DNA from 4 places in the Cytobacillus sp. C11.1 genome. Region 4 is predicted to be linked to each of the others. Evidence: riboswitches for the same ligand, from Rfam matches in the RefSeq annotation. Region 4 holds a riboswitch; each other region holds the start of a gene.
The links. A riboswitch is a leader RNA that binds a small molecule or an ion and turns the genes downstream of it on or off. The one in region 4 is predicted to bind S-adenosylmethionine.
Positions count from the first base shown of each region.

Region 1: linked by a shared signal. The riboswitch ahead of AC3ZVC_RS22380 (2,3-diketo-5-methylthiopentyl-1-phosphate enolase) and the one ahead of AC3ZVC_RS24760 (homoserine dehydrogenase) in region 4 are both predicted to bind S-adenosylmethionine.
Region 2: linked by a shared signal. The riboswitch ahead of AC3ZVC_RS19175 (Na+/H+ antiporter NhaC family protein) and the one ahead of AC3ZVC_RS24760 (homoserine dehydrogenase) in region 4 are both predicted to bind S-adenosylmethionine.
Region 3: linked by a shared signal. The riboswitch ahead of AC3ZVC_RS07865 (O-acetylhomoserine aminocarboxypropyltransferase/cysteine synthase family protein) and the one ahead of AC3ZVC_RS24760 (homoserine dehydrogenase) in region 4 are both predicted to bind S-adenosylmethionine.

Region 1 covers NZ_CM176935.1:4,520,363-4,528,151, reverse strand. Annotated here, with positions in the region: gene AC3ZVC_RS22390 (carbon-nitrogen family hydrolase) at 1-290, opposite strand, end outside; gene AC3ZVC_RS22385 (pyridoxal phosphate-dependent aminotransferase) at 443-1,615, shown strand; SAM riboswitch class I at 1,893-1,999, shown strand; gene AC3ZVC_RS22380 (2,3-diketo-5-methylthiopentyl-1-phosphate enolase) at 2,085-3,317, shown strand; gene AC3ZVC_RS22375 (2-hydroxy-3-keto-5-methylthiopentenyl-1-phosphate phosphatase) at 3,310-3,972, shown strand; gene AC3ZVC_RS22370 (methylthioribulose 1-phosphate dehydratase) at 3,969-4,604, shown strand; gene AC3ZVC_RS22365 (1,2-dihydroxy-3-keto-5-methylthiopentene dioxygenase) at 4,652-5,185, shown strand; gene AC3ZVC_RS22360 (Spo0E family sporulation regulatory protein-aspartic acid phosphatase) at 5,506-5,739, shown strand; gene AC3ZVC_RS22355 (ZIP family metal transporter) at 5,833-6,564, opposite strand; gene AC3ZVC_RS22350 (electron transfer flavoprotein subunit beta/FixA family protein) at 6,957-7,775, shown strand.
Region 2 covers NZ_CM176935.1:3,849,171-3,856,959, forward strand. Annotated here, with positions in the region: gene AC3ZVC_RS19165 (AAA family ATPase) at 1-3,021, opposite strand, end outside; gene AC3ZVC_RS19170 (exonuclease SbcCD subunit D) at 3,018-4,163, opposite strand; gene AC3ZVC_RS19175 (Na+/H+ antiporter NhaC family protein) at 4,392-5,726, opposite strand; SAM riboswitch class I at 5,813-5,916, opposite strand; gene AC3ZVC_RS19180 (hypothetical protein) at 6,324-6,482, shown strand; gene AC3ZVC_RS19185 (DUF421 domain-containing protein) at 6,555-7,139, opposite strand; gene AC3ZVC_RS19190 (cold-shock protein) at 7,258-7,458, opposite strand.
Region 3 covers NZ_CM176935.1:1,591,935-1,599,723, reverse strand. Annotated here, with positions in the region: gene AC3ZVC_RS07865 (O-acetylhomoserine aminocarboxypropyltransferase/cysteine synthase family protein) at 1-1,221, opposite strand, end outside; SAM riboswitch class I at 1,701-1,803, opposite strand; gene AC3ZVC_RS07860 (SCP2 sterol-binding domain-containing protein) at 1,872-2,201, opposite strand; gene AC3ZVC_RS07855 (MFS transporter) at 2,358-3,629, opposite strand; gene AC3ZVC_RS07850 (thioredoxin family protein) at 3,841-4,146, opposite strand; gene AC3ZVC_RS07845 (toprim domain-containing protein) at 4,157-4,510, opposite strand; gene AC3ZVC_RS07840 (YusG family protein) at 5,284-5,541, opposite strand; gene gcvH (glycine cleavage system protein GcvH) at 5,647-6,030, opposite strand; gene AC3ZVC_RS07830 (arsenate reductase family protein) at 6,121-6,480, opposite strand; gene AC3ZVC_RS07825 (acyl-CoA dehydrogenase FadE) at 6,887-7,789, opposite strand, start outside.
Region 4 covers NZ_CM176935.1:4,968,308-4,976,096, forward strand. Annotated here, with positions in the region: gene proC (pyrroline-5-carboxylate reductase) at 53-868, opposite strand; gene AC3ZVC_RS24730 (DNA-3-methyladenine glycosylase) at 1,120-1,746, shown strand; gene AC3ZVC_RS24735 (DUF421 domain-containing protein) at 1,864-2,256, shown strand; gene AC3ZVC_RS24740 (YetF domain-containing protein) at 2,307-2,501, shown strand; gene AC3ZVC_RS24745 (cation:proton antiporter) at 2,524-3,672, opposite strand; partial or broken gene AC3ZVC_RS24750 (CBO0543 family protein) at 3,950-4,414, shown strand; gene AC3ZVC_RS24755 (hypothetical protein) at 4,572-4,766, shown strand; partial or broken gene AC3ZVC_RS24760 (homoserine dehydrogenase) at 4,850-6,063, opposite strand; SAM riboswitch class I at 6,170-6,274, opposite strand; gene AC3ZVC_RS24765 (NUDIX hydrolase) at 6,374-7,006, opposite strand; gene AC3ZVC_RS24770 (YsnF/AvaK domain-containing protein) at 7,301-7,789, shown strand, end outside.

The sequences.
Region 1 (7,789 bases), 450 kb from region 4:
AGAGTATTGAATACGCCTCCGGCGGTTTTATTTGCAACAGATCCACCCACTAGATGAACATGCCTGTCTTTTGCAATCCCTTTTAAAAAGGCGAGGGCTGCAGCTGCATCCTTGTCTGCTATTTCATTTAATCTGGTTAAATCATAGCCTGTTGTCCAAAGCTCTGGAAGCACGATAACATCAGGGTTTGATTTTAACGCCTTTTCAATCATTGCTTCGGCTGCTTTAAAATTCTCTTTTGGTTTGCCAAACACAATATCCATTTGCAAACAAGCAATCTTTAATTTCATGAAAATCCCCCTCAAACATTTAATTCTCTTTTACTTATGTTAAAATTAGTCCGATAGATAACAATTTTCAAAATTTTACTTTACAACTTATCATTTAAGTTATATCATTTGTGACTATATTTTCAATCTTTTTTTTAAGCAGGTGAAAAACTTTGATTAATTATCCTCATTCTGATTTGCTGAAAAGTTTGCCGAAGCAATTTTTCGCATCTTTAGTATCAAAGGTTGGGAAGCAACTTGAACAAGGCCATGATGTGATCAATCTTGGGCAAGGAAATCCCGATCAGCCTACTCCCGGCCATATTGTTAAAAAGCTCCAAAGTGCAGCCGAAAAGCCAGTAAATCACAGATACTCACCTTTTCAGGGATTTCCCTATTTGAAAAAGGCTGCTGCTGATTTTTATAAAAGAGAATATGAGGTTGATGTAGACCCGGAAACGGAGGTAGCCATATTGTTTGGAGGAAAGGCTGGCCTGGTTGAGATACCTCAATGCCTGTTAAACCCTGGCGATAATGTTCTTGTGCCAGATCCCGGTTATCCGGATTATTGGTCAGGTGTAGCGCTGGCAAAAGCAGAAATGGTGACAATGCCGTTACGGGAGGAAAATGGCTTTTTGCCTCTTTATAGCGAGCTTACAGACGAAAAGCTGAATGCTGCCAAACTCATGTTCCTCAATTATCCAAACAATCCCACTGGAGCCGTGGCCAGTGAGAAGTTTTTCCAGGAAACAGTTGAGCTTGGCAAAAAACATGGAATTTGCATTATTCACGATTTTGCCTATGGCGGCATTGGCTTTGAGGGCAAGAAGCCGGTCAGTTTTCTGCAAGCAAAGGGGGCAAAAGAGGTAGGAATTGAAATTTATACACTTTCAAAAACGTATAATATGGCAGGATGGAGAATTGGTTTTGCGGTTGGAAATGCGAGCGTCATTTCTGCCTTGAACCTTTTGCAGGATCATCTATATGTAAGCTTGTTCGGAGCTGTCCAGGAAGCTGCGGCAGCTGCGTTGACTGAATCACAGGAATGTGTCAAAGAACTGAATGCCCTTTACGAAAGAAGACGAAATATATTCATTTCAGGCCTCCAGGAAATAGGATGGAATGTTAAAGCACCTGAAGGCTCCTTCTTTGCCTGGTTAAAAATTCCTATAGGTTTTACATCCGAGGAATTTGCTGATTATTTGCTTGAAAAAGCCCATATTGCCGTTGCGCCTGGCATAGGGTTTGGACAATATGGAGAAGGATATGTTCGTGTTGGCCTGCTGACTTCAGAAGAAAGGCTTAAAGAAGCAGTAGACCGAATTAGGGCATTAAATTTATTTTAAACTTTCCTATCTTAAAGTTATTCTTGTTATAGCACTGGTAGATTGGAGCGGAAGGTACGAGAATCCAGCGGGAAAAGCGTACCAAGGGGAGCACCCCTAGGCGAGGAACGCCGAGGAGACTCCCGGAATCCCGCGGTCGCTGAGTGCCTGTAGCGGAATCAATACTCATGGTTGAAAAACCCCTATTTATTTCTGATAATCTATTGACAAAAGTTTTTTACCCTGTCATAATCCTAAGTAAATTTTAATTCAAAATTAACTAAATATTAATTTCGTTTTCTTATCAAGAGCAGGCGGAGGGACTAGCCCTATGAAGCCCGGCAACCGACTTACCAGTAAGCACGGTGCTAATTCTTGCAGCTTATTAAAGCTGATAGATAAGAAGATGTTAGTTCAAGCTGCTAACCTCTTCTTATTTGAAGAGGTTTTTTTATTGCCCGGTTTTGCCGAAATGAAAGGAAGAAAATATATGAGTGAAATTATCGCAACTTATCTAATCCATGATGCAAAACATAATCCTGAGAAAAAAGCAGAGGAAATCGCATTAGGCCTTACGGTCGGTTCATGGACTCATTTACCTGAACTGGAAAAGAATCAGCTCCGTAAGCATAAAGGCAGAGTTGTTTCGGTTGAAGGCCTTTTAACAGAGGAAGGCAGCAAGGAAACGGCCGCCATTATCAAAATCGCTTATCCAACTGCTAATTTCAGTCCGGATTTGCCAGCCATTTTAACAACAGTCTTTGGAAAGCTATCACTGGACGGAAAGATTAAGTTAATAGATTTACAGTTTTCCGATGAGATCAAAACCTTTTTCCCTGGCCCTCGGTTCGGCATTGAAGGATTAAGAGAAAAGCTGAATGTCCACAGCAGGCCGCTGCTGATGAGCATCTTTAAAGGTGTTCTAGGCAAGGATATGAATTTTTTAACTTCACAGTTGAGGGAACAAGCACTTGGCGGCATCGATATTGTGAAAGATGATGAAATTTTGTTTGAAAATGAACTCACCCCTTTTGAAGAAAGGATTATGGAAGGGAAAAAGGTACTTGGCCAGGTTTTTGAAGATACCGGTCATCGCACACTTTATGCAGTGAATTTAACAGGCAGGACCTTTGATTTGAAAGAGAAAGCCAGAAAAGCAGCAAGCCTTGGTGCGGACCTCCTCCTGTTTAATGTTTTTGCATATGGACTGGATGTTCTGCAGGAGTTAAGAGAAGATGACGGGGTTGGGCTGCCGATTATGGCACATCCTGCTGTCAGCGGTGCCCTGTCTGCTTCAAGCATCTATGGAATTTCTTACTCTCTGCTTCTGGGCAAGCTTCTGAGATATGCAGGAGCAGATTTATCGCTTTTCCCTTCACCATATGGTTCAGTGGCACTTGAAAAGGAGCAGGCGATTTCGATAGGACAATCATTAACATCCGAAGATTTCTGCAAAAAGACCTTTCCAGTACCATCAGCAGGCATTCATCCAGGCCTGGTGCCGCTGCTTTACCATGACTTTGGAACGGACAGTGTGATCAATGCGGGCGGGGGAGTACATGGGCATCCGAATGGTGCAAAAGGCGGCGGCTTAGCCTTCCGCCAAGCGATTGATTTAACTTTAAAAGGAATTTCATTATCAGAATCTCCTTCAGATTATCCAGAACTAAAAAAGGCGATAGATTTATGGGGACATACAGAGGTGAAAGCTAAAAATGCCTAATATAGCTGTTTTTTGTGATTTTGACGGGACCATTACGGAAAAAGATAACATCATTAACGTTATGAAAGAATTTGCCCCGCCTGAATGGGAGGAGATAAAGAATAAAATATTGTCACAGCAAATTTCAATTCAGGAAGGAGTAGGGAAGATGTTTTCCCTCCTTCCAAGCAGCCTTAAGGAAGACATTATAAAATTCACACTGGAAAATGGCAAGGTAAGAGCTGGCTTTCAGGAATTTGTGGATTATTTGAAAAAAGAAAATATACCACTTTATATTGTCAGTGGCGGAATTGACTTTTTTGTGGAGCCAGTCTTAGAAAAATATGGCCCGTTTGATGCTGTTTATTGCAATGGTTCAGATTTTAGCGGCGAAACAATCAAAATTTTATGGCCCCATAGCTGTGATGATGAATGTAATAACAGTTGCGGCTGCTGCAAGCCATCCATTATGAGAAAACTTAAGGCTGGAGATACCTATAAAATTGTCATAGGGGATTCTGTTACCGATCTGGAGGCTGCAAAGCAGGCAGATTTAGTTATTGCAAGAGATTTGCTGCAAGAGAAAAGCAAAGAAATGAATCTTAATTATCACGAATTTGAAACGTTTTATGAGTGCATTGAAATTTTGAAAAATGTAAATGGGGTGAGCGTATGAGTTTAGTGGAAGAAAAATGGCAAGAGCTTGCTGAAATAAAAGATGAATTAGCTGAAAGAGACTGGTTTATGGGGACTAGCGGCAATTTGGCGATCAAGGTCTCCGATAGCCCCATACAATTCCTTGTAACAGCAAGCGGGAAGGATAAAAGGAAAAGGACAAAGGAGGATTTCCTCCTCGTTGATGAATTTGGGCGCCCTGTTGGGGAGACCCATCTAAAGCCTTCTGCGGAAACGCTATTACATGTGGAGATTTACCGGAAAACGAACGCAGGGTGCAGCCTTCACGTCCATACTATTGACAATAATGTTATATCGGAAATTTATGGGGACCAGGAGGCAGTCACATTCAAAGGGCAAGAACTTATTAAGGCATTTGATAAATGGGAGGAGGATGCTGTTCTTCGGATTCCGATTATTCCGAATCATGCGCATATTCCGACGCTCGCCAAATGTTTTTCCTCCCATATCAGTGAAGATACAGGTGCTGTGTTAATTAGAAACCATGGAATTACCGTTTGGGGAAAAACATCTTTTGAAGCAAAAAAAGTACTCGAAGCTTCTGAGTTTTTATTCCGTTATCAGTTAAGGCTGCTGGAACATAAGCCTTATCAGTTATTTAAAGTAGTGTAATAACTTTAAAATAAAGCCAAAAAACATAATTGAAAGGATTGAAAAATATGGCATACATCGTTTTGCAAAATACAAAAGAAGAAATCCGAAACCAGGAAGAGGTTGCAGCTTTCCTTGAAAAGCAGGAAGTTATTTATGAACAATGGGCAATTGATAAGCTTCCTGAATCCCTTAAGGAGAAATATCTTCTTTCTGATGAAGAAAAGCAAGAGATTCTGGATACATTTTCTGAAGAAATTAAAGATATTTCCGAGAGAAGAGGCTATCAGGCCCAAGACGTTATTTCCCTTTCAGAGAATACGCCAAACTTGGATCAGCTTCTTCAGAATTTCCAGCAGGAACACCACCATACAGATGATGAAGTAAGATTTATTGTCAGCGGTCATGGAGTTTTTATCATCCAAGGAAACAATGGAGAATTCTTTGAGGTTTTTCTGAATCCCGGAGACTTAATTTCTGTACCTGAAAATATTCGCCATTATTTTACCTTGCAGGAAGATAAGAAGGTTGTTGCAATCCGTATTTTTGTGACCACAGAGGGCTGGGTCCCAATCTATGAAAAGGAAGAGGCTTATAATTAAAATGAAATCCCTTTGCCAAAAGGCAAAGGGATTTTTGTGTTTTAATTTTTCTGCAATAACAAATGGGTATTTTTTACAAAGGGAACTTTCCGGAGATGCCAGCTTAAACATCGTCGAAAACACTGAATAATGCTGGCAAATTATGTCGAAAGGAAAGAAGGAGAAGAAGAAATTACTGTCGATTTTAATTCTTTTGGAAAAAGATTGTCTAATATTGCGAATCTATTTACATTTATAGAAATTCTTGTAATAATGCTTCAAGTAGCCATATTTTTATTTATTTAATTGGATAAAGGGATAGGAGTAGGAGGAAAAAGAAGTTGCGCCATAAAAGAACAGTTATGCTGGCTGAAATTCAGCAAAAGAGAGAAAAAATGATAGAAGCGGCAAAGAAAAATGGACTAGCGAGCGAAGAAACAATCCGCAGCAGCCAGGAGCTTGATAAATTAATTTATGAATATCAATGTGCCATTAAAAAAGAGCAAGAGTATAAGAAAAGGATGAGAATTTCATTCAGACAAGTGATTCTTTTATGGAAGAAGGCTGTTGTTTGAGATAACAGCAAATATATATAATAAGGAAGTCAAAGAATTTTTCTAGGAATTGCAAAGTAATTTTAAAAGGATCCCGTGAGGATCCTTTTAAAATTAGAAAATCTCGATAAGGAAAATCATAAATAAAAGTCCGATTATAAACGAGTAGGTGGATGTGCGTTCATTCCCATCTCCATGGCTTTCCGGAATTAACTCCTTATAAATAATAAACAGCATCGCCCCTGCAGCGAAGGCCAAACCGTAGGGAACAAGAAACTCAATATAAGAGGTCAAATAGAAGCCGAGGAGAGACATAACAATTTCAATTGCTCCGGTTAATGTGGCAATTATAAATGCCTTTAGCTTGCTGATTTTCTGGTTAATTAAAAATAATGCTACTAGAAGACCTTCCGGCGCATTTTGAAGCCCGATTGCAAATGCAATTAAATTCCCTGTATCCTGTGAACTGGAAGCATAACTGACACCAACTGAGAGCCCTTCGGGAATATTATGGAGGGTAATTGCAGCGATGATTAGCATGGCCTTTTCATCAAACTCAATTCCTTTACTGGAATGCTGCAGATCAAGATGGGGGATGTTTTTTTCCAAAATGGTGAGAGCCAAAACACCTAAAAAAATTCCCGCAGCAAGCGGATTAAAGCCCCCTATACTAAGCGCCTCGGGTATAAGCCCCATAGTCGATGCAGCCATCATAATCCCCGCTGTAAAAGCTAGTAATGTATCACGCCATCGATGAGTTACAGAACCTTTCATAAATAGAATAAGTAGTGCACCCAATCCCGTTGATAAGGCAGACAGTATACTGCCGATAAATACCTCTGTCATAATTAATTCCCTCACTTATCTCTTAAAAGAAAGTCCCATTTAAAAAATTAACAGTAAATCCTTTTGTACGTGAAACTGTGATTTATGTCATTGTGCAAATCTGAATATTCCTTATAGTATAAATTAATGAATTCTATAAATACAAGAGTTCATATATTCTTCCATACTTCCACTTCCTTGTTTTCTGCAAACATATTCAAATTCCTGTGAGGCTAAAGCGAAGGCCGGCCAAAATTTTCCGCACCAAGAGGCACAATTCCCATGAATTCTTTTTATTGTTAGTACTATGCCTGTATTGCGAATCATATATCGTAATACATAGCAATTTTTATATAAAACTTAGAGCAAGCGCTTTCTATAAAGCGTTAAGTTATGAGGAGGGAAAGTTGAAAATGCACATTGTCGTCTGTGTCAAGCAAGTGCCTGATACAAAGATCATTAAAATTAACCCAAAAACCAACACTCTTGACCGTCGAAGCGCTCCTGCCATTTTAAACCCTTATGATGCCCATGCGGTCCAGGAAGCTGTGAAAATTAAAAAGATGCTGGGAAGAGGGATTATCTCTGTATTATCCATGGGACCTCCCCAGGCAACTGCTGTTATTAAAAAAAGCATTGAAATTGGCGCCGACCGAGGATTTTTAATTTCGGACCGCGCATTTGCCGGTGCAGATACACTGGCAACGAGCTATGCACTTTCTAAAGCATTAGAGCGCATTTCGAAGGAAAATCCTGTAGATCTGATTATTTGTGGAAAACATGCAATTGATGGGGATACCGGGCAGGTAGGACCTGGGATTGCACGCAGGCTGGATATTCCCCCAGTAACAAATGTTATAGAAGTCTCAGAGCTGAATGAAAATGAAAGTACAGTCCTTCTAAAAAGAAAAATTACCAGCGGATATGAAATAATACAAGCCCAAGTGCCGTGCCTGATGACAGTTGAAAAAGAGATTAATAGCATTGAATATTCCCCAATGCCAAATATGATTAAGGCTGCCAGATATGAACCGGTCATTTGGTCTGTAAATGATTTGGAAGATGTAGACCGTACACAGCTTGGACTTAAGGGTTCTCCTACAATTGTCGGCAAGATGTTTACGCCGCCCAAGCCTGAAGGAGGAAAAAGGCTGGAGGGGAATGCGGATGAGCAGGTTAAGCAGCTCATGGAGCTATTAAGCGACAAAAAAGAATTATTTGCTGCAAAGTAATAGAAAACATAGGG
Region 2 (7,789 bases), 1.1 Mb from region 4:
GCCGCTGCTTTGAATATCTATTAAAGCCTCAATTGCCTGATCCAATGATTCAGGATCAAGTGTGCCAAATCCTTCATCAATGAACATCGTCTCAAGAGAAACCCCTCCGGCATACTGCTGGACTACATCAGCCAAGCCAAGCGCAAGAGCTAGTGCTGCTTTAAAACTTTCTCCCCCTGATAATGTTTTGACATGCCTTTCCTGGCCTGTATACTGATCGAACACAAGCAGTTCAAGACCGCTTTGCGCATTTCCCTTGGAACGGTCCGTTTTTCTCAGCAATTGGTACCGGCCGCTTGTCATCCGGGTTAATCGCCCATTTGCTTCTCTGAGTATATCGTCCAGAAATGCAGCAAGTACAAACCTCTCAAAAGTAACTCTGTATGTGTTCTGTCCTTTTGAAATTTCATATAAATGCCCCATCATTTTATAACGTTCTTCAAGGGATTTCATTTTTTCATTAATTTCTGTTATTTTTTGTAACGTTTCTTCATTGTGCTTCTTTTTCATATACAGATTTGTATATTGATCCTGAAGCTGTTTTAGCTGGTCATCTGTTTCCTTTAAAAATGCTTGCAGATTTACTATATCTGGCTTTTCAACACCCTCTAAAAGCTGCAAAAGCTCCGAATACCGGTCATTTACTGACCGTGCTTCTTCACGATATTCCCGAACATCTACTTCCAGCGTACGAATCTCATGTTCGGATTTTTTTGCATTTCGGTATTCTCCATATACTTCAAATCCTTGATCCTTCATTCGCTGAACAAAGTTCTGTCTTTCGACTGTTAGCTTTTCCTCAAGCTTAACAGTTTGCTTTTCAATCGTCTCCATTTTTGCCTGTTCAGCCATATAAGCTGCCTTTGAATCCTGATATTTCTGTTGCGCAATTTCCAGTTTTTTATTAAAAGTCTCCAGTTTATCGACAGCAGCTTTCAGATTGGCCTGGTAAGCTTCAATGGACCGAAGATTTTCCGGAATTGTTTCAGTCATCCTTGTCAAGTTGCCTTTCTTTTCAGCATGGAGAATAGCTGTATCGTTTATATGACTTTGCAGCCGGTCTATTTCTGCAGCCAGCACTTCCTTATGTTGATGAGATTTTTCCAATTCTAAGGTGCAAGCTTCAAGTCTTGCGCTCTTTTTCTTTAAATCATCCTGAATGTTTAAGAGATCCTTTCTTTGTGCAAGAAGAGTACCCTTAATAACCGACAGCTCTTCCTCTTCCAATTCTGGCTGCTGTTTTTGCATGAGATTAAATAATTCACCCAAAGCATTTTCAATAGATTTTACGTTTGATTGAGATTCATAGAACGATGACTCTGCTTTCGCTTTATCTGCTTCGATTTCGGCAGCCTGCCGTTTTGCTGCCTTTAAATCTTTTTCATCAGGAATATCCGTTTGCGATGCAGCCGGATTAGGATGATGACCTGAGCCGCAAACCGGACAGGCTTCACCATTTTGCAGCTGATTTGCCAAGATGGATGCTTGTCCATGGAGCCATTTACGCTCCAACTCCTCAACAAGCCTTCTGGCATCTTCCAGTCTGGATGCTGCCTGTTCAAAGTAGCTTTTCTTTTTTTCGAATACTTCGAGAGCTAGCATATACTCGCCCTGCTGTTCTTCATATTTATGAAGCCGTTCTATTTCTTCAGTCATTTTTTCCAGCCGCCGGTCATTCTCCATAAGCTTAAAATGACACTTTTCAATATCCTGTTTTTCCTCAGCCAATACTTGAATTTTATGATCAGAGGCTTTAAACGCTTCATCTTTATGCTTTTTTTGAAGACGGAGATTTTCCAGTTTTTCTTCAAGCAAACGAACTTGCTTTTCTACTTCCGCATAAGAATGGATATCCTCTTTCATGTTTTGCAGCCGGTTAACATTCTCCCCAGCTTGCTTTCTTGCATCTTCACGTTTCTTTTCAGCTTCCCATCTTTCTTCGTTTTCCGCTAACAGCCCGGCTAAAGATGTAATGCTTTTCTTAAGTGCAGTAAGCTCCTCATTTGAAACGTCCAAATCCTTCTTTATTTCGTGGCAAAGCTGCTCCTGCTGGCTAAGCAAAGCTGCTTTCTGGGCAAGGGAAATAAGTCTTTCCTTCGCCGTAAATTGTTCTTTTAACCCTTCCAGCTCTTCTTTCCTTCGTTTCAAATCTTCTTTTGCCTTCAGCTGTTTAACTATGGTTTCAGCTTCATACAGTTTTTGCTGCAGATAGTCTCTTTTTTCTTTCTGCTTCTTGCCTGCATCGGTTAATTCCTCTAACCCTTCCGCCATATGCATAATTTCTGCCTTTACAAGAGGCATCAAAATTGTGTCATTTACACTGCCAGCTTCCAAATATGCCTTAAGCTCCTCATTAAAAACTGCCTGCACCTGTAGTAAAAACTGATCACGAAGCTTTACTTGATCTTCAACTGTTCTTTTTAACTCAGAAGCATATTCTTTAAGCTTTTCTTCAATCCGCTTATAAATCTGAGTGTGAAATAGCCGCTGAAGGATTACTTCCTTTTCCTTGCTCTCCGAGGTAAGAAGTTTCCTGAATTCACCCTGAGGGATCATCAGGATTTGCCTGAATTGGTTGCTGTCAATAATCATGATTTCCTTTATTTTTTCATCGACATCCCTGACATTGGCCGCAAGAAGCTGCCGCCTTCCATTTTCATCATAAATGTAGAGTTCTGCTTTGGCACTCACTGTGGTTGTCCCATCGCCACGTTCTTTTTTCTTTTCCTGCTGAGGCGATCTGGTAATGTAATATGTTTTATTTCTTAATGTAAATTCTAGAGAAACTTCAGTCAGTGTTTCATTTTTGGCAAACTGGCTTCTAAGTTCTGGCCCGCTGCGGTCCTCACCACTTGCTTTTCCGTAAATCGCATAGCTGATCCCATCAAATATGGTCGTTTTTCCGGAACCAGTCTTTCCCGAAATAACAAACATCGTCCGGTTTCCAAGCTCTGTAAAGTCAATGTGCTCACTGTCTGCATAAGGGCCGAACGCTTGCATCTTTAATTTTAATGGCCTCATTTCAGCGCCTCCTCCCTCAGCACTTTTTCAATCACATCAGTCATTGCCTGTTGTTTATCATTTGTAAATTCGGAAGTAGTCATCTGCTCGTAAAATTGCTTGAAAAGCTCAAGCTCTGACTTTTTCTCTTCCTTCATAGAAATGAAGGAGCTTTTTTTCTTCATATCTGTAATAGAAATCTTCCGTTCAAGGTGAAGTACGTTTGGATATACCTGCCTAAGCTTATTGATCGGATCCAGTAAAGCTCCTTCATCCAAAAGGGTGATTTTTAGATAGTCATCCAGATTCTGTTTTTCATAGAATGATGGATCCATCAGCTCATCTAGATGGCCTTCGATTTCTCTTAAATCTTTTTTAGGCTGTAAGGATCGGGTACGAAGATCAAAATCACCATTTTCTTTCATTTCAATAATGGAGATCGACTTTTCCTGTTTCGCCTCAGAAAAAGAATACTTTAAAAGTGAGCCAGAATAACGGATTCTGTCATGTTTGATGGCATCCGGGCTATGCAAATGCCCAAGTGCTGTATACGAAAAAGGATCGAAGCAATTAGAATGAACACAGCCTGAACCACCGACAGAAAGAGTCCTCTCCGAATCGCTCGTCGCCCCTCCAAGTACAAAGGCATGCCCAACTAAAACATTGGGTTCATTTGGATTCAGAGATTCTTCAATTTTCCCGACAATCGCCTTCATGGCATCATCATGTGAATGGACTCTGTCGTCATCAAGCAAATGCCTGACCATCCCTGGTTCTGCATAAGGTACAAGATAAAAGTTAACACCCTTTATATGTATTGGCCTAAAATCATTTACCAGCTTTCCTGATAAATAGAATTGGCTCTGTCTGTACCACGAACTGCCAAAGGAAAGCCTTTCGGCGCTGTCATGATTTCCGCCAATTGCTACTACTGGCGTTTTAAGTTCTACATTTATTTTAAAAAGAATTTCATTTAATAATTCAACAGCATCAGTTGGAGGTACAGACCGGTCATATAAATCTCCAGAGATAACAACCGCATCCGGCTTTTCTTCTTCAACCACTTCAATAAATTGATTTAAAAAATGGCGCTGATCTTCTGTCATGTATACCCCATGAACCAGTTTACCTAAATGCCAATCCGCAGTATGGATAAATTTCATATCAATCACCCTCTTTTCCTACCATGATTCAATATATACAATGTTACCATTATAGCAAAACAAAAATTGAAGTACTTCTGCAAAATAAGGAAACCAACATAAGAGAACGTTCGTTCCTATTATATCAGGAAAATTTTTCTATAGATAGATTTTCAGGAAAAATAATAAGAGCCTATAAATAGGCTCTTATATCTTTCTTCATTATATATGATTCTCCTGGAACAACCTTTAACCCCGCGGAGCAGATTCATTCACTGTGCTACTCGTTACCTTTTCCCGCTCTTTTAATTTGGGGAAATTAATAAGAATGGCGATTACACCAGTGACTCCAATCAATATTGGATAAATGGAGTAAGGCATAATGCTTACCGGCGAAATAGCTGCGAGACCCGAAGCAGCCAGCATCTGTCCGCCATATGGAATAAATCCTTGTACGAAACAAGAGAAAATATCTAATATACTTGCAGATTTACGCGGGTCTATATCATATTGATCCGCTATATTTTTAGCCAGGGGGCCTGCAATGATAATTGAAATGGTATTATTTGCAGTAGATAGATTGGTAAGTGAAACAAGCGATGCAATACCAAATTCAGCACCCCTTCGAGAGTTTATTTTGCTTGTAACTATGTGCAGCAAATAATCAATTCCCCCGTTATAGCGAATAATCTCAACAACACCGCCAATTAGGATAGCTATGATTGCAAGAGTTTGCATTCCTGCCATCCCTTCTGCAATCATCTGTAAGAAGGAAACCAGCGTGTAGCTTCCGTCAGCAATCCCAATCAGCCCTGCCAGCAAGACCCCGCCGCTTAAAACAAGAATAACATTTATTCCTAACAAAGCAGCAGAAAGTACCCCCAAATATGGAACCACTTTAAGCAAGCTATAATCCTGGCTTGTTACAGCACTTTCCTGACCAGCTGTTAAGAACCCTAGAATTATAGCAGTTGCCAGAGCTGCAGGCAGCACAATTAAAAAATTCACACGAAACTTATCCTTCATTTTCGTCCCTTGGGTCCGGACTGCTGCAATAGTAGTATCAGAAATCACGGAAAGATTATCGCCAAACATGGCACCGCCAATAACAGCAGCCATTGCCAAAGCTACGGATATATCGGTTTCAGCAGCCAGCGCAACACCTATTGGAGCAAGCGCAACAACTGTACCTGTTGAAGTGCCCATTGATAGAGAAATAAAGCAGGCGATAATAAAAATCCCAACCATAAGCAGATTCTGCGGCACATAGGATAATGCCAAGTTGACTGTCGAATCAACAGCCCCCATTCCTTTAGCCGTTCCCGAAAATGCACCTGCCAGTAAAAAAATTATAGCCATCAAAACAATATTGGGATTTCCTGCCCCTTTCGTGAATATATCAACCTTTTCCATAAATGGCGTCTTCCTGTTCATGGATAGGGCAATTCCTGCTGTTATGGCCACAGCCACAATAATCGGAACTTTTTTAAAATCACCTGTTACAAGGCCGCTCCCAATAAAAATCAGAAGGAATGCCAAAAGCGGGAGTAAAGCCCACGGGTTACCTTTTTTGTTTGTTTTCATACTATTCCTCTCTCCTTAATTGGTTTTAATGACATAATAAAAAGACCTCTTCAAACAAGAAGAGATATCTGCTATATTACAGTCCCCTCTTATCTGCCAAGCATAATGCTTGCTGGATTTGGCACAGCGCTCATATGAGCCCGCTGCCGAGACATCTTAGGGCCAGTCCCTCCGTCTCTCTTGATAAGTTAAAAGTTATGAAGTTATTATTACTAACTCATGTCTGAAAATTATACAGGAAATTGATTAAAGTTCAAGCTTTTTTATATGTAATTTTAAATTTTTCTATTGATTTCCCATCCAGTTAACCACTTTCCGCGGTCCGGAGCCTCCTCGGGGAATTGAGCCTGTGGGCTCATCCTTTGATCAGCACTCCAGCAAGCTTTTGAATAAGCAGCCTTTAATAAATATCGCGCGAAGGAAATTCAAATACATTTTCGGGCATCTAAAGCCCTCCACACCAATCAACAGGGTGCTAAAATCAACATTTGGCTTAACACAGCCTTTTTATAAGAAATCCCTGCCTGGACAAAGCTACACAAAAAATTAATAATTTTCTCCTTATGATGAAATACTAAGGAAAAAAGGAGTGAAAAGATGTTCGATCGAAAGGTAATTCGTTTTTTGGTTGGAAGCACAATCTTATCCAGTATGTTCAGTATCGGGATTGTGATCATGACCATTCTTCATCACTTACGAATGCAGGAATTAATACTAGATACGAGGAGAAGCCTGCAAAACACCAACTCAGATTAAAGAAAAAGCCGCCAATAGTTAGCGGCTTCTTTACTTCCCAGAACAATTTTTTATTATCTATAAGATTCCAAATTAGTGCAGGTTCTGAGAATGCGGCTGGGGATGTCCTTCTTTAAGTTCCTGGAAAATATCATTTGACTGCTGCGAGGCAGGCTGCACAGGAGACTGTAATATCATCCCGCCCATTAATCGTTTAAACTCGCCTGCTGTTAAAGGCTTTGCATCATCCATTAATTCATATCCTAGCTGGCCATTAGGTTCAAGTGTTGCCATTTTCACATCTGAAATTTTTGTAATTCCGTTCGTCCTCAGTCTCATTTCCAATTGATCAGCAGTAAATCGGAGTTTTCTCATATTTGCGGGCTGAAGCTTCCCATTTTCAATTACGATTTTGGATTTGCCGGTTATAAACTTTTCTATAAAGTTAAACTTTAACTGCAAATACTCCATTAAAATCAATGATCCAATAAAAATGGCTGCAGCCACAATCGTTTTCCACACACTTGTCTCAATAATTGGCTGAATAATGATGGAACCAATTGAAATCATAACAACTGTTTGGGCAAGTGTCATTTGCGAAATAGATTTCCTGCCTGCTATGCGCAGCAGCAAGACTCCTGCAAAAACTAATAGTAATGATTGCCAGGCAAAATTCATCCTGTAAATCCACCTTCCTTTTTCTTTTAGGATGTGGTAAAAACCGGACTAATATGCAATCTTTGCAAAATAAAGCAGCCTGACCAATGGCCAGGCTGCTTTTCTATGGGTCTGTCAATTATAGTTTAGTTACGTTAGCTGCTTGAGGTCCACGAGCGCCTTCAACAACTTCAAAAGAAACTTCTTGGCCTTCTTCTAAAGATTTGAAACCTTCAGATTGGATAGCAGAGTAATGTACGAATACGTCGTTTCCGTCTTCACCTTCGATGAATCCGAAACCTTTTTCAGCATTGAACCATTTTACTTTACCGTTTTTCATGAAAAAATCCTCCTATTGGCTTCAAAAAAGCCATGTGTAAATTCACCATATACACGCTTATAACTTTACGTTCATTACTCATCCAGACCATTGCCTAACGGTTGAAGAAGCAGCTAGCAAAATATAACACGATGCATAACGGCTGATTTAAATTTAGCACTATTAGATAGGAATGTCAACTAATTGCCATCCGAAAGAAAGCACTATCAATAGGTCTGCAGCATGTTTTGCAAACAGGATTTAATCTGTGGAACGTAAGTAATTTACCGCAGTAGACTCTCTTATTCAAACGTGAGGAAAAGCTTTGGATTTTTCCTTATTATTCAAGTAA
Region 3 (7,789 bases), 1.6 Mb from region 4:
TATCCTAATTAAATCTTCAGGTACCCCTGCAGCCTTTAAACCTTCTTTATCGAGCTGCTGGTGGGTCGTGCTGGCCGGGTGAATGATTAGGCTCTTGGCATCCCCGACATTGGCAACATGTGCCCAAAGCTGAAGGCTATTAATCAGCTTTGCACCAGCTTCCCGGCCGCCTGCAATTCCGAAAACAGCGACAGCGCCTGCTCCTTTAGGCAAATATTTATCAGCTAGAGCTTTATCCGGATTGCTTTCATGGCCTGGGTAAAGCACCCAGTTAACAGCAGGGTGGGCTTCCAGGTATTCAACCACTTTCTTCGTATTCGCAATATGCTCCTTCATTCTCACATGCAAAGTCTCTAGTCCCAATGTGAACTGGAATGCACTTTGCGCACTCATTGCAGGCCCCAAATCTCTTAAAAGCTGTACTCTGGCTTTAATGATATAAGCAGCCTCGCCAATTGCTTCACTATAAACAATATCATGGTAGCTTGGATCCGGTTCTGTGAAGCCAGGAAACTTCGGTGAATTCCAATCAAACTTTCCGCCATCAACGATAATGCCGCCCATTGTTGTTCCATTGCCAAGCAGCCATTTAGTCGCTGAGTGAATAACGATATCAGCTCCATGCTCAATCGGCCTGCATAAATAAGGTGTAGCAAAGGTATTATCAACGATTATTGGAACACCGTTTTCATGAGCAATAGCAGCCACCTTTTCAAGATCAAGCACCTTCAAACTCGGGTTTCCAATTGTTTCAGCAAAAACTGCCTTGGTTTTATCTGTTATGGCGTTTCGGAAGTTTTCCGGTTCTTTTGGATCCACAAACTTGACATCAATCCCGTACTTAGGAAGTGTGACTGCAAACAAATTATAAGTACCGCCATATAGATTGGAGGCCGCAACAATCTCATCCCCGGCCTGGGCAAGATTTAGGATTGCCAGAGTAATAGCAGATTGACCGCTTGCAAGCGCCAAAGCACCGACTCCGCCTTCAAGCAAAGCCACTCTTTCCTCAAATACACTTACAGTGGGATTATGTATCCGGCTATAAATGTATCCAGGTTCCTTTAATGCAAAAAGATCTGCGGCATGGTCTGTATTTTTGAATTGGTAAGCATTGTTCTGGTAAATCGGCACTGCTCTTGCCCCCGTAACCGGATCAGGATTCAGTCCCCCATGTACTCCTAGTGTTTCAAAACGGTAGCTTTTTTGTTTGTCAGTCATGTTTCTCTCTCCTTTATTTGTTATTGTCTAATAAAATATTTATGAATTCTGCCCGTTGATTTCAGCACGGGGCACTCAGCGAACCCGCGGGGAGGATTGCGAGCCTCCTCGGCTTCGCCTGCGGGGTCTCGCACTTCCCTCTTTTCCCGCTGGAGTCGAGTGCCCTTCGCTACAATCAACTCAGTTGGTTAAAATACGTTTGCCTTCAAAAAACAACAAACTCTAAGAAAACTGCCTTAATAAAATAGCTCACTTTCCTGCAGGATCCGGGAGCCTACTCGGTGAAAATGCGAATGCATTTACGAGGAGCTCTGCCTTCCGCTACAATCAAAAGGGTGCCAAAATCACGAATAGCCTTAACACAGCCAATAAACTAAATTCAGCTAAAAAAGCAGTACTTCAATTTTCCCTGACTTTTTGAACTTCCCATTAGAAGAGCCGAAAAAACCCTCTTCACAAGAAGAGGGCTATACCATCTCTTCTTATCTTCCAGAGCCAAATTGCTCTGCTGGATTTAGCACCGTGTAAACTACCGGTTGCCGGGCTTCGTTGGGCCAGTCCCTCCGCCACTCTTGATAAGAATATTCAGTTAATTTTCAAGTTAAAGTGATACTATCATACTTTTTCAAAAGTGGTCAAGTGTTTTCATATCAAATCTTGATCTTGCCTAAACAGAAAAAGGACTCAAGCAAAAGAGTTTTTCGGAAGGTGGTGTCTATTGCTATATCTTTCCGGGTTAGGGCTTCTCTAAGCTTGACCCTGCCGGAAATAATTGAATGAATAGCCTCTTCAGAACCTGTTATCTTAACATCAAATTTCTTTGTTCGCCTGGCTTTCCTGATTTCCCCTTTTGAAATCTGCAGAGGTATGCTAATATTTCCCGCTTGGATAAGGATAGAAAAAGTCGATTTTCTTAATAAATATCCTACATGGCCTTTTGCTTGGTTCTCCCTGACAAATAGATCTGCTAAATCTTCCATAGCCTCACCCCTTGTACGTACTGGGTCTCTTCCTTTTATATTCAGTAATTGCGTTTTACAGTCCTTTTATTTTTGTTCGACAAATACAGCATAAAAAAAAGACAATGCCCTTTTTTTATTAGGCATTATCATTCATTTCCCGAGAAATATGTCAGATTATACTGCTTTTACTGCAGGATTGGCAGCTTTTGTCTTATTGTAGCTTCTAAACACGAAGAAAAAATAAAGAGATCCGATAAGATACAATGACGCAGTAATCGAGAAGACGAGTGCATAACCCCAGTAAGCCCCGTATTTAATGACGATTCCGGTTGATACGGGACCCATTACCGCCCAGCCAAGATTAAATACCATTTGATTAATAGAGTTTGCGAGCCCCTTCATTGAATCATCTACCTTGGACATCATGAGCGACATTTGGATTGGATTTCCTGCGTTCATCAGGGCCTGGCGGAATAGAAAACCGATGGCAGCCAGCCATAGGTGTTCCGTATAAGCGGTCAAAAGCAGGAATGGAAGCGACATTAGCTGCAGAAACACGACAGCTTTGACTTCCCCAACCTTCCTTACGACGATAGGGCCGATAATCATTGCAAAAGCAGTAGCTGCCTGACCAAGGGAAATAATAAATCCAATCACAGAATTTGATGCGGCAAAGCGGTCAGCGAAATACAAATTCAGATAAGGAATAACTAATCCAGCCCCAAACCCAATCAGCAGCTGAGCAAAAGCAAACATGGCAATAATTTTAATACCGTCATTTTTAAACGTAAGGTCTTTAAAAGAGAATCTCTTTATGGATTTGTCTTCCTTCTTATCTTTACGCATTTCATTGAAACGCAGTATTGGTATCAGTCCAGCCATAAAAAACAGGCTCCCAATTAAAAGCGTGATCCGAAGACTGTTCAGGTGGGTAGTAAATAGAGAAAATATGTCCGTTAGGATCCCGCCGCTCAGATTGCCTATTACATTAGCTCCGGTCATGATCGCAAAATGAATGCTAAATAGGTGAACCCTCTGATCAGCCTTTGAATTTTCGGCCAGCCACGGAATGCTGGATACCTGCAAAAAGGCTGTCGTCAGCCCTGTAAAAAATGCAAACAGAATCAGCAGTGACTGCAATTCAATCACACTTCTGAACAACATAACAGCACCCGTGGCTGCAGCTCCAAACAGCATTGCTTTCTTTCTGCCAAGCCTGTCGCTCGCAATCCCTGCCGGAACAAGAATCATCGCCGTTGCGAGCGCAGTCATGGAAATAACCTGACCATTAATATTTTCGGAGTAACCAAGTTCCCTTATATAGAAATTATAAATGACCATGAAGATTCCAAAGCCTATTTGCGTAAGTATATTAGCCATAAAGGCAAATTTTATATTGCGATTGTAGCCTTTAATCTGGCCAGCCCATTCCCTGTAAAATGCCATCTCGATCCCATCCCTGCGCTGTATGTAAAATCACACTCAATTTTATTTCGATTCCCTAAGTATCATACTCCATTCCTCAAAGGTTTGTAAATATTTTTTGAATATTTTAAAAGGTGGGATTTCGGTTGTTTAACAGAAAAAACCAGGTGGAATCAACACCTGGTTTTTGGCAATATTCGGCCGGTACTGCAGTCATGCTAATGGCACTTATTTATATATTCCTGATTTTCTCCAATAAGTATGGGACAGACCGGAAGGCATATAGCTTTTCGTGAACTTTTCCTTCTTTAAAGATGATGAGGCAAGGGACGCTTTCGACTCCCCACTTTTCAGCGATTTCCGGCATATAATTTAAATCCGCTTTCCCCATTGCTTTGTCTGGCAGCAATTCAGCTGCAACGGCCAGCATCTTGCCCGCCATTTGGCAGGTTCCGCACATAGGCGTGTACAAATATAAGAGAGCGCTTTTTTGCCCATTTACCATTTCTTCAATCTCATGGCGCGACCATTCCTGCATTTTATCATCCTTACCTGTCTAAGTACTGTGTATAAACGTCGATATTGGCTCCCAGCAAAACCGTAGCCAAATGATGTTCAGGAGCTGTGGCTACCTCTCTGTACATCCTGTCGATGTATAGATGTTCTGCCTCGGGAAACTCTCTTTTAAATTGCTTCCTCAGCTTTTCCCCGGCTGAATCAGCATCCACCAATATATATACATCCTTATCAAACAGTGTGTCAATTAATTCGTCCAGTTTCGTTATGCTGATTGTTCCGTTGGTGCAAATAATCTCTACCGGCTCTCTTATGATATTTTTTACCTTTGTTTTATCTGACTTTCCCTCAACAATAATAACTTTCTCCGGAATTGCCTCATTCATCGTCATCACCTGAAAGGAGTTATTTTGAAGCTGAATTGCTTTGCAGTTAAAAACCGTTAAAGAAAGTGTTTATCCAATATATTCATTATTCTTGATTATGGTGTGAATCTCCTGCCTTTTTTTGAGCGGAAGGGTTTTGATGATTTTATTAATTTAGATTTGTAAAAGGCTCTTTTCTTTTCTCATAGATTGTTGTGTTTGTTTATGAATTCTGCCCGTTGATTTCCGCTGCGGGCACTTGCTTTCCGCGGGGAGGGTTGCGAGCCTCCTCGGCTTCGCCTGTGGGGTCTCGCACTTCCCTCTCTTCCCGCAGGAGTCAAGTGCCCTTCGCTACAATCAACTCAGTTGGGTAAAACAATTACTTTTGCCTTCAAAAAACAACAAACTTTACTAAAACAGCCTTGTAAAATCAAAATGCCTTTTTAAAAAATAAACCCTTTTTCTTGGCTTTGTCCGGCAAATCTTTGTCATTTTTAAATTTGTCTAACATGTTTTATTCTTTTCAAGCATGATACTTGGTTTTTCTAGCATGTTTTTGAATTTATCTAACATCTATTTTGGTTTAAGAATCAATTCCCGGAATTTATGCGTCACTTTCAACATTTATGAATCAATTACCGGGTTTTATGCGCCACTTTTACGAATATTTGCGCCACTCCCTATTATGACGCTCTTTAGATGGTACCGAACCAACTATCCAATCCAATATATGCTCTTCTTCTATGCTTTAGCATATTAAATAAACAGCGGAAATTCTCCCGCTGTTTACGATGTTAGCACCAGCCGCCTTCGTCACAGTCAGTATAGCGGGCTTGCGCCTCATCTGTAACGGAAACGTTCTGATAAATTTTTTGCTGGTCAGTTTCAAAATGATGGTCCAAATTAAAGGAAGAGCCTTCAGGCAGGCTGATTTGGCCTATTTTTTCATTTTCAAGGTAAAGCTCTATATGATCATTTTTCAGCTTGCCGACAACCCGGTCAGTTATATCGATTTTCTGCTCCTTCAATGTCATGGTAACCAATCCTTTCATACCTTTTGGTACTCATAGTTTTGCCCTATCTCCATAAAAGAAAAATAGCAATTAAAGGCAATGCAGCAAAAAAGCCGGCTCGTATTGAGCCGGCTTTTCAGTCAATTAGTCTTCGTTTGTCATTTCCTTGTATTGCTCAGCAGTCATAAGCTTGTCTACTTCGCTTAAATCTGAAGGCTCAACAACAACCATCCAGGCTTTTTCGTATGGAGATTCGTTTACGAATTCAGGACTGTCGTTAAGGTCTTCGTTGACTTCAACTACTTTGCCGCTTACAGGAGCATAAAGCTCGGAAACCGTTTTAACGGATTCAACACTTCCAAATGGCTCATCTGCAGTAAGCTCATCCCCAACTTCAGGAAGCTCAACGAATACAATGTCGCCAAGTTCTGATTGCGCAAAATGCGTAATTCCAATGCGGACTTTTCCATCTTCTGTTTTTACCCACTCATGCTCTTCTGAATAACGTAATTCTTTAGGTGTGCTCATAGTTTATCCCTCCACTTTTTATATTTCAATTTATGATCGTAAAATCGATCGCTTAATTCATGATGGCCCATCGGAGCAAAATATCAGCCCTTAGGATAGCCATGCCTTTTCATAATCCTCTTCTTTGAAGCCAACTGTTACCTTTTGGCCGTCAGTCAGAACTGGACGCTTAATCAGCATGCCGTCCGTTGCCAAAATATCCAGCAACTCTTCTTCTGATGAGGTTTTCACTTTGTCCTTTAAGCCAAGCTCCCTATATTTCTGGCCACTTGTATTAAAGAACTTTTTTATGTCCAATCCACTTTTTTTATAAAGCGTTTCAAGCTCGCTTCGTGAAGGCGGATTCTCCACAATATGTACTTCTTCATAAGACAAGTTATGTTCATCAAGCCATTTCTTCGCTTTCCGGCATGTCCCGCATTTGGGATACCAGTAAAAAGTCAACGCCATTCTATCACCACCCAATGTTAGCATATCCAGGCTTCATAAAAAATTGCTGCCTTTTAATTGAATACTACCATAAATGAATACCAATGAACACCAAGATAATATTCGACATTTTTCTTCAGGGTTCCTGCCGGCAGAATAAATTTTTAAAAAGTTTGTCTCAGATAAACTCGCTGTTGATTACCGCTCGACGCATGCTTTCCGCGCCCGCTTCCTGGTCGTTTTATACCAGCCGGCCTCCCTTTGCCCGCAATATGCGCCCGCGAATAAACTTTGCCCGAAGGAAATGTAAGTGCATTTTCGAGGAGCCTTGCACCTTCCGCGCCTTTAAATATAGTACAAAATGAACAATCAGCTTACAGAGCTAAAAAAACAAGCCCCCTTCGCGGGGAAGGGAGCCAGCTTATGATCAAACCACGAAACGTTCAGCGTCTGTTAGCTTCTCTGCAGCTTCACGCTTTTTAGCAATCACATTGATAGGCGTGTGGCGCGTAAATTTGCGAAGTGCTGACATCATCATGCGAAGAGCATCGCCATTTTCAACCGCAACAAGCGTTTCTTTTGCATCCTGCTCAATTTTGTTGAATGCTTCCTGACAGAAAATTTGTGTATAAAGAAGCTTTTGTTTGCTCTTTTCAAGACCAGCTTTTTCGATAGCCTTCTCTGTACGAAGAACAACTGATTCCATTGCATATGCATTTGAAATAATATCGGCAATGTTTACAAGAACTTCTTGTTCTTTATCTAGAGCCTTGCCGTATTTCTGAGCAGCTAAGCCTGCAGCAAGCAAGCCGATCTTCTTCGCATTTTTAACTAAATATTTTTCCTGTGCCAATGGCTCATCGCCAGGCTCTTCAGGCATCATCATCATAAGCTCTTCCTGCAGTGCTTGAGCTTTTTGGAATAATGGAAGCTCGCCCTTTAAAGCTTTGCGAAGGTATGTGCCTGGCACCAATAGACGGTTAATTTCATTTGTGCCTTCAAAAATACGGTTAATACGGGAATCACGGTATGCTCTTTCAATTTCATACTCGGCCATGAATCCGTATCCCCCATGGATTTGAACGCCTTCATCTACAACATAGTCAAGGACTTCAGTGTTGAAGAATTTGTTCATGGAGCACTCAATGGCATACTCAGCGATTGAGTTTGCTACTTCTTTACCATCTTTCACTTCTTCATCAGTCAGCTTGCTCATGCGGTCTTCGAATAAACCTACTGTGCGGTACACTGCACTTTCAGCTGCATAGATTTTGGAAGCCATTGTTCCGAATTTTTCTTTTGTCAGGTTGAACTGGGCGATAGGTGTTTT
Region 4 (7,789 bases):
CTCAAATTCACTTGGTTTTTCGGGACGTATATCTAACATTCTAATCCTCTTTCTATTTCCTATTATCCGAGAGAGCCTTTGTTTTAACGTAACATTCTTCCATTGCAGACAGGACAGCCGCACGGAATCCCTTCTTCTCCAGTTTGGCTATTGCTTCAATCGTTGCCCCGCCTGGAGTGCAAACCTGGTCCTTTAATTCTGCGGGATGTTTCCCCGTTTCCAGTACCATTTTAGCAGCCCCCAAAACAGCCTGCGCGGCCAGCTGATAGGATTGTTCCCTAGGCAGCCCCGCCCTTACACCCCCATCAGCCAAAGCTTCAATAAACATGTAAACATAGGCTGGCGAGGAGCCGCTGATTGCCGGAATTGCATCCATCATTTTTTCATCCATCACTTCTACTCTTCCTATGCTTGAGAAAATCTGTATAACCACTTCAAGATCCTCTGCGGATACTAATTTATTCGCCGCAATCGCACTCATTCCTTCTCCAACCATCGATGGTGTGTTTGGCATGGAGCGAATCGCCTTTATCTTTTGGCCAAAAGCTCTTTCCAAATAGTCCATGCTGATGCCTGCAGCAATTGTTATAATGATTGCACCCGGCTTAATACTATCTTTGATTTCATTAATTACTTCAATATGAAGATCAGGCTTTACAGCCAGAAATAAAATATCCGCCTCAACTGCTGCATGTTTATTGGTAAGGCTTATCTCAATGCACAGCCTATCTTTAACATCAGCGAGTGTCTCCTTCGTATTTGCAGTGGCTATAATCTGCCCTGGAATGACCAATTTAGATTTTATAATTCCGCCAATGATAGCCTGTGCCATTTTCCCGCATCCGATAAACCCCATTTTTTTATTCATGTCATTACACATCCTGTTATGTATTTGCTTTTGCTATTATACTTCAGGCTATTTAACTTAACAAAAGTCTTCACCTTACATTTGTATGATTATGAAAAAATGGCACAGGGTAATAGCATAAGAAAAAGGGATGCAGCATATTAAGCTGCACTCTATCAAAAAATAGATTCGATGCAAAGATTACCCTTTGCACACAAAGGCTTTTTCACCGTTTCATTCTTCCAGAGAAAAACGAATTTGGAGAGATATTCATGACCGATAAACACCTTAAAAACAATATTCCATATATTCCACTTCCAAAAGATTTCTTTCAGCAGTCCACACTAAGATTGGCTGAAGCTCTCTTGGGCTGCCTTTTAATAAAAGAAACAGGAGAAGGACTTACTTCAGGCTATATCGTTGAAACAGAGGCATATATGGGGCCGGAAGACCGGGCAGCACACAGCTTTGGAAACCGGAGAACAAAGCGGACTGAAATAATGTTCAGCGAGGCTGGAGTTGCCTATACATATGTCATGCATACTCACTGTTTGGTGAATGTCGTCAGTGGCCCCATTGAAAAGCCTGAAGCCATTTTAATTAGGGCAGTCCAGCCCGTTGATGGGATTGAACTTATGAAACAAAGGAGAAACATAGACATCCCCAAGAATCTCACAAATGGACCTGGAAAATTGACGAAAGCTCTAGGAATTACCATGGGAGACTATGGCAGCAGCTTTACCGAGCCTCCTCTTCTGATTGCAAAAGGAACCACCCCACAGGATATCTCATGCGGAAAAAGGATTGGGATCGACAACTCCGGTGAAGCTAAGGATTATCCTTGGAGATTTTGGATTACCGGCAATCCTTTCGTATCACGGCATAGAAAGAGGGGTTAATTACCCAATCGCTGAAGAACTTTTTCAATAATTTCATCATTTTCATAAAACTCCCTGTGTAAAAAAGAAAAACTAAAGCAACAATGTCTGATAAAGATAGTTTTATGGGGTGCTGTCATGGATGCATTTATTGATTTAATGAAGGTCCTTGGAAGGATCTATACGATCTTGCCATTATTATTAGCTGTCACATTAATTATGGGAAAAAGATCCATAGGCGAGCTGCCCGTCTTTGATTTTTTAGTTATCCTAACCCTGGGATCTGTTGTTGGCGCCGACATAGCAGAACCAAAGGTTAATCACCTCTTCACCATGTTCGCAGTGATTGGCATTGCCTCACTGCAAATGCTTGTTTCCTATTTGAAGATTAAAAATAGAAAGTTTGGGAAATTGGTCACATTTGAGCCAACTATCGTCATTTACAAAGGGCAGTTTCTTGTCAAGAATATGGAAACCATTAAATATTCAATTGACAATGTGCTGCGGATGCTGCGTGAGAAAACCGGGTAGAGCATTTTTCTTCTCCTATTACGGAAAGCAGCTGGGAGCTCCCCATCATTGTGGACGGTATTCTTTATAGAAATATCATGCGGCGGGAAAACATTAGCGAAGAGTGGCTTAAGCGGGAATTATTAAAAAAGCAGATTAAAAATCTTGAGGATGTATTTTATGCTGCTGTAAATAAGAAAAAAGAACTTCATATTTCATTAAAAGATGATAAAAATAAACCGGAAGAGCCGCTCCTATTTCATTAGCGAAGGGGCACTTTTTCCGGTTTTATGCTTGTTTCTCCTGTTTTCTACTCAGCCATGACTGAATACGGGGGGCCAGTTGGAACAGCAGCATACCGATTAAGGCAGCAATTAAGATATAAGCACCAGCAAATACCTTTAGTCCTCCTGTTGCCAATCCTGCAATAATAACAGAGAATTCACCCCTTGAGGCTAGTGAAAATCCCGACTTGAGGGAATCCGTTTTAGATAATCCATACCATTGTCCTCCAAAATAACCCACAGCCAGTTTATGGATGATTGACCATAAGACGATAACAGCCAGGAGCCCAATTGACGGTACATCTTCTTTAAACTCCAGTGAAAGACCAAAGTTAAGGAAGAAAAATGGAAGAAAGAGGTTTCTGACTGGAAAAACGACTTCTTCCACTTTGTCCTTTACGACCGTACCGGCAAGCATGATTCCAGCTAGAAAAGCGCCAATTACCTCTGAAAGCCCAAGGAATACAGCGAAGCCTCCATAGGTAATCGCTACTCCCAATACTAAAATTAAAAACGAATCTTCATTCGCAACCTTTTTCATCCAATGCTGGGCTTTATGAAGAACAATTCTGCTCATCCATATAGCAATCCCGGCTAAGAGGGCTACTTTTAGAAAGATTAAAAGAAAATCTACAAATGAAAAGCTTTCTCCGCTTAAGCCAATTAAAACTGTCACGAGGATTGGCGCAACTAGATCCTCAAAAATTAAAAGGGAAAGTATATATTCGGAATCCTTATTGTCAAGGCGATTTTTGCTTTCCAGAAGCTTGACCGTAATAGAGGAGCTTGTAGCATATACAATTCCTCCGATTAACAGCGATACAAATAAGTTTTGACCAGAAATATAGGCAATTGCCGTTGTCACTCCCACACCAAGCAGGACATCCAAAAGACCTGGTTTCCAAACTTTATTCCCATTTTTTCTTAATTCACGAACAGAGAATTTCATTCCAAGCAGGAAGAATAGCAGGATTAGACCTATCTCCCCAGCAACCTCAATTACCTTTGTATCCTGGAAATATCCGGAAAAGCCGATGCCGGCTCCTAAAATAATATAAATAACAATATCAGGTATCCTTAGAATCTTTATCCCGATAAGAGCAGTAATAAATAGGACAAGAAAAATTAGCCCTATGGCAAGAGGCATATTCATGTGCAGTATATCATCCTTTTTGTAAGCTATATTTATGAAGTATCCATACCCCTTTCCTTGCAAATTCATTCCTGTAAGTTAGGACCAATTTGGGATTTAAGGAAAATCACTGAAAAAACAAACTAAGGACCTAAGTTATTTTTTTAAAATTCATTTCTATTGGATAATATAGGAATGGACAGGTTTGTGCACTGGTAAGGGGATGAATCGATTGAATGCGCTCTATGCTTTTGTATGATTTTTTGCTTTATGGAAATGGGGAGATTGGAGAAACTGGAGAAATTATTATCCCTCTCTGCTTTTCTTCATCTTGGGGGACTTTCTTTATTTATATTTGCTATCTGACCACTACCCAATGTGGAGATATAATCCACAGGGAATTGATGAGCAAGTCCGCCTGACCAACACTCATGTCACTTTTTCCATCATGGCCGTTAAATACCCAGCCACCATTCTCATTTTTTTATACAGATTCCCCAAAAACCGCAGCTTATTTAAGAAGATCCTTTACATTGCAGGCTGGGTTCTCCTCTATACTGTTAATGAAATCATTGACATTAAATTAAACCTGATTAAATACTCTAATGGATGGAGCTTAAAGTGGTCTATCTTTTTTAACACAATCATGTTTACCATTCTTATAGTTCACCACAAACGGCCCGTAGCAGCCTGGATCCTGTCCATCCTATTTACCATCTTCCTATGGAACCAGTTTGATGTGCCATCATCTGTCTTCCGTTAAAGAAAATTCGACAGGTACCTGGTACCCAATGGAATTTGTCGATAAAAAAACAGGCTTTTTTACTGGACTTTTTTCATTTGAGCGTTTATTTTACTATAAAAAGGCAATATTCTTTGTATGAATGATTCTTAATAAAATGGAATGGGATGGTGTTACAATGGCAGATAAGAAGAACGTGAAGGTTGCTGATAAGGATTTAAATATTGGTACGAATGTGTCATTAAACGGCCTGGTAACAGCTGTTTTTGATAATATGGTCCATGTCCAGATTGGCGCTAAGATAGTGACGGTTCATGTGAAGGATCTATACTCCGGACTAAATCAGTCTTTATTAAAAAATCAGCAGGCATAACATCCACCATCTCTATAAGTATAATGCAGGAGGGGCAGCCCATAAGCTGCTCCTCCTGTTTGTTTTTTTATGGACTTCACTTCTTATACTGGCTGCAATTCTGCCCGAATTTCAGCAAAGCCATGATCTCCAAGTATTTGATAAGCAACTGCAGTGTTATCGTCCAATGAAGCTACAGCTTCCTCTGAGGCCTTTACAATCACCGCATCCGCTGAAACTCTTCCAAGGATATCAAAGTCTTCAGGCAATTCTGCTTTGTCCGCTTTACCGAACAATGCCCAAACAGGCAAGCCCGCTTCAATCCCTTCAGCATTAAGTTCTTCAAAGACAGCTGGGAAATCATTTGTACCAAGATGAATTAAGTCCTCTACGATGGCACTCGCTGTTGGAAACATTCCCGCTCCAGGCCCTTGGAGGCTTATATTCCCTACTATATCTGCATCAATTGAAACCGCGTTTTGTACCCCTTCAACCCTGTACAAAGGATGGGACTCTCCAACCAATACAGGCTTTACTGTACATTGGACTGCACTTTTTTCCTTCTCAAGAGAAGCCACATGCTTAAACCTTAAGCCCAAAGAAGAAGCAATATTGATTTGCTCGATTGAAATATCGGTAATGCCTATCCTTATTGATTTCTCCCACTCCGGCGCTTTCCCGAATACAAGTTCACTCAGGACGACCGCTTTATAAAAAGCATCGTATCCTTCGATGTCGTTTTCAGGATCGCTTCTGCGTACCCTTTTTCCTGGGCGATTTTTAACGCCGCTTCAAATGAAAGCTTCTCTTCACGCATACTTGTTAGAATAAAATTGGAGGTGCCATTTAGGATGCCTTCAATCCTCTCAATTTTATTGGCATTAAGCAGCTGTTTGAGAGTCTGGATAATGGGAATCCCGCCTCCTACCGTTGCTTCAAAGCCCAATGAGACATTATGCTTTTTTGCCAGCACTTTTAATTCACAACCATGATGCGCAAACATTTCTTTATTTGCTGTTATCACATGGCAGCCTCTTGTAATAGCCTGACGTAAATATGTATAGCCCGGCTCCTTCCCAACAATCGCATCAATCACTACATCAAGCTTTGGAAGATCAATAATTTTTTGAAAATCATCAGTCAGAAGTACGTCCTTTTCAGGTAAAGCATGCTTATCTACATTCTTTACAAGAATGGCAGTGACTTTCACTTCTTTTCCAAGTATTGCTTTAAGCCGTCCCTGATGTTTGTTTATTGTTTCATAAACACCTTTTCCTACTGTGCCAAATCCCAAAAGCCCTACTGATATAGCTGACATAATTGCATTCCCCCTGCTTTAATAATGTGCCTTTATCAACATAAAAAACCCCTTCTGCCCATAACAGACAAGAAGGGGTTTGAATTAACGTACCATTCATTCCGCCTTCTCATCTTCGGAAATTAAATTTCCTCTGAATTTGGCACCGGGCAAATATATGCTGGTTGCCGAGGCTTCATAGGGTCAGTCCCTCCGCCTCTCTTGATAAGAAGTTTTTAAAGTATTTAAATTAATAAGATAAATCATAAACATTTAAATGAGCCGCGTCAACCACTTTTTTAAAAATAGTTTTCATAAAACGCTTTCACTTTTAATTATTCTCACTGGGGGTTTCGCAAATGATTTCAAGGAAATGCTTAAGAATCCTTGCTGTGAGTCCCCAAATGACTTTGTCCTCAAAATAGTAAAATACCTCTTCTATCTTCCGTGTTTGCCAATTATAATTCTCGCCTCCAACAATTAAGTCGAAAGGAAAATTCTCTTCAGGCTCTACCTTAAAATTCACATGGTAAGTTTCGGGCTTAACTTCCTTGAGAAACAAAAGCGGCACAGTAAAGATCTCTTCCACTTCCGCAGGATTAGGCACAATTTGGCCGGGGTTTTTAATAATGCCTGCATAAGGATATATGATTTGCCCAAAAGAAATCATGTAATCCAACGGGGAGATATCTGTGATGCTGTCTTCGCTAATCCCCAGTTCCTCTGATGTCTCACGGACAGCAGTATGTTCTTCATCCCTGTCGCCAGGATCAATTCTTCCTCCCGGAAAACATACCTCACCAGGCTGCCTCCTCATTTTAAGCGAACGCACTTCAAACAGAACATGAATTTCATCATTCATTTCAACCAGCGGAAGCAAAATGGCAAATTTCGAAAACCGCTCACTCCCTAATATAACAGGGGTTCGGACTTTCAGCTTTTTAGCCAGCTTCTCAATCTCCATATATCCACCTCCAGCAGCAAGTTCCAGATAATAGAGTGATATCACTATCATACTGTATTCACCTAGATTTATTAATTCATACGGCTTGTACCTGTTAAATATTCGGGATTCGTTTATATTTTACTTGCATGGAAAAATAGTTTCATGCAGGAAACCATGCCTGCTCAGGCTCTCGCTTAGCCGCCTAAATTAATATTTTTCGTATCGTCCTTGCTCCCTAATCTATTAATAGAGTTTCCCGAGACGCTCTTCCGGGAAAGTCAGAAAAAAACAAGACTATAGGAGTGAGAAAATATGAAGAAAAATATATTAATCGGCGGTTATGATACACAGCATGAGCTCAAAGATGCAATTGAAAGAGCAGAGTCCAACGGGTACCAGAAAGAAAACCTGGTTATTGTTTCAAAAGATGGAGCAAATCTTGAAAGCTTTGCAGACAATTATGGTGTAAACCTAAAAATTGTCGGATCCCAGGAACTGGGCAACCAGCGCTTCCTTGACTCCGTAAAAGCTCTATTTATGGGAGAAGACCCCGCAACGAGTTCGGGAATAGATCCTGATAAAAAAGACGGAACAAGATTTGATGAGCATGACTTGGATAAGTATGCCAGCATGGTTTTTGATGGAAAATATGTCTTAATTGTCGACCACTATGGCACATATCCCGCTGCCCAAAATGAAAGTCAGGCGCAGACAGAGGAACGAGCTGAAGCCTACCGGGAAAGTGCCTCGGCCCGTGAAGAGATGCTTGAGATAAAAGAAGAGCAACTGGATATTAAAAAA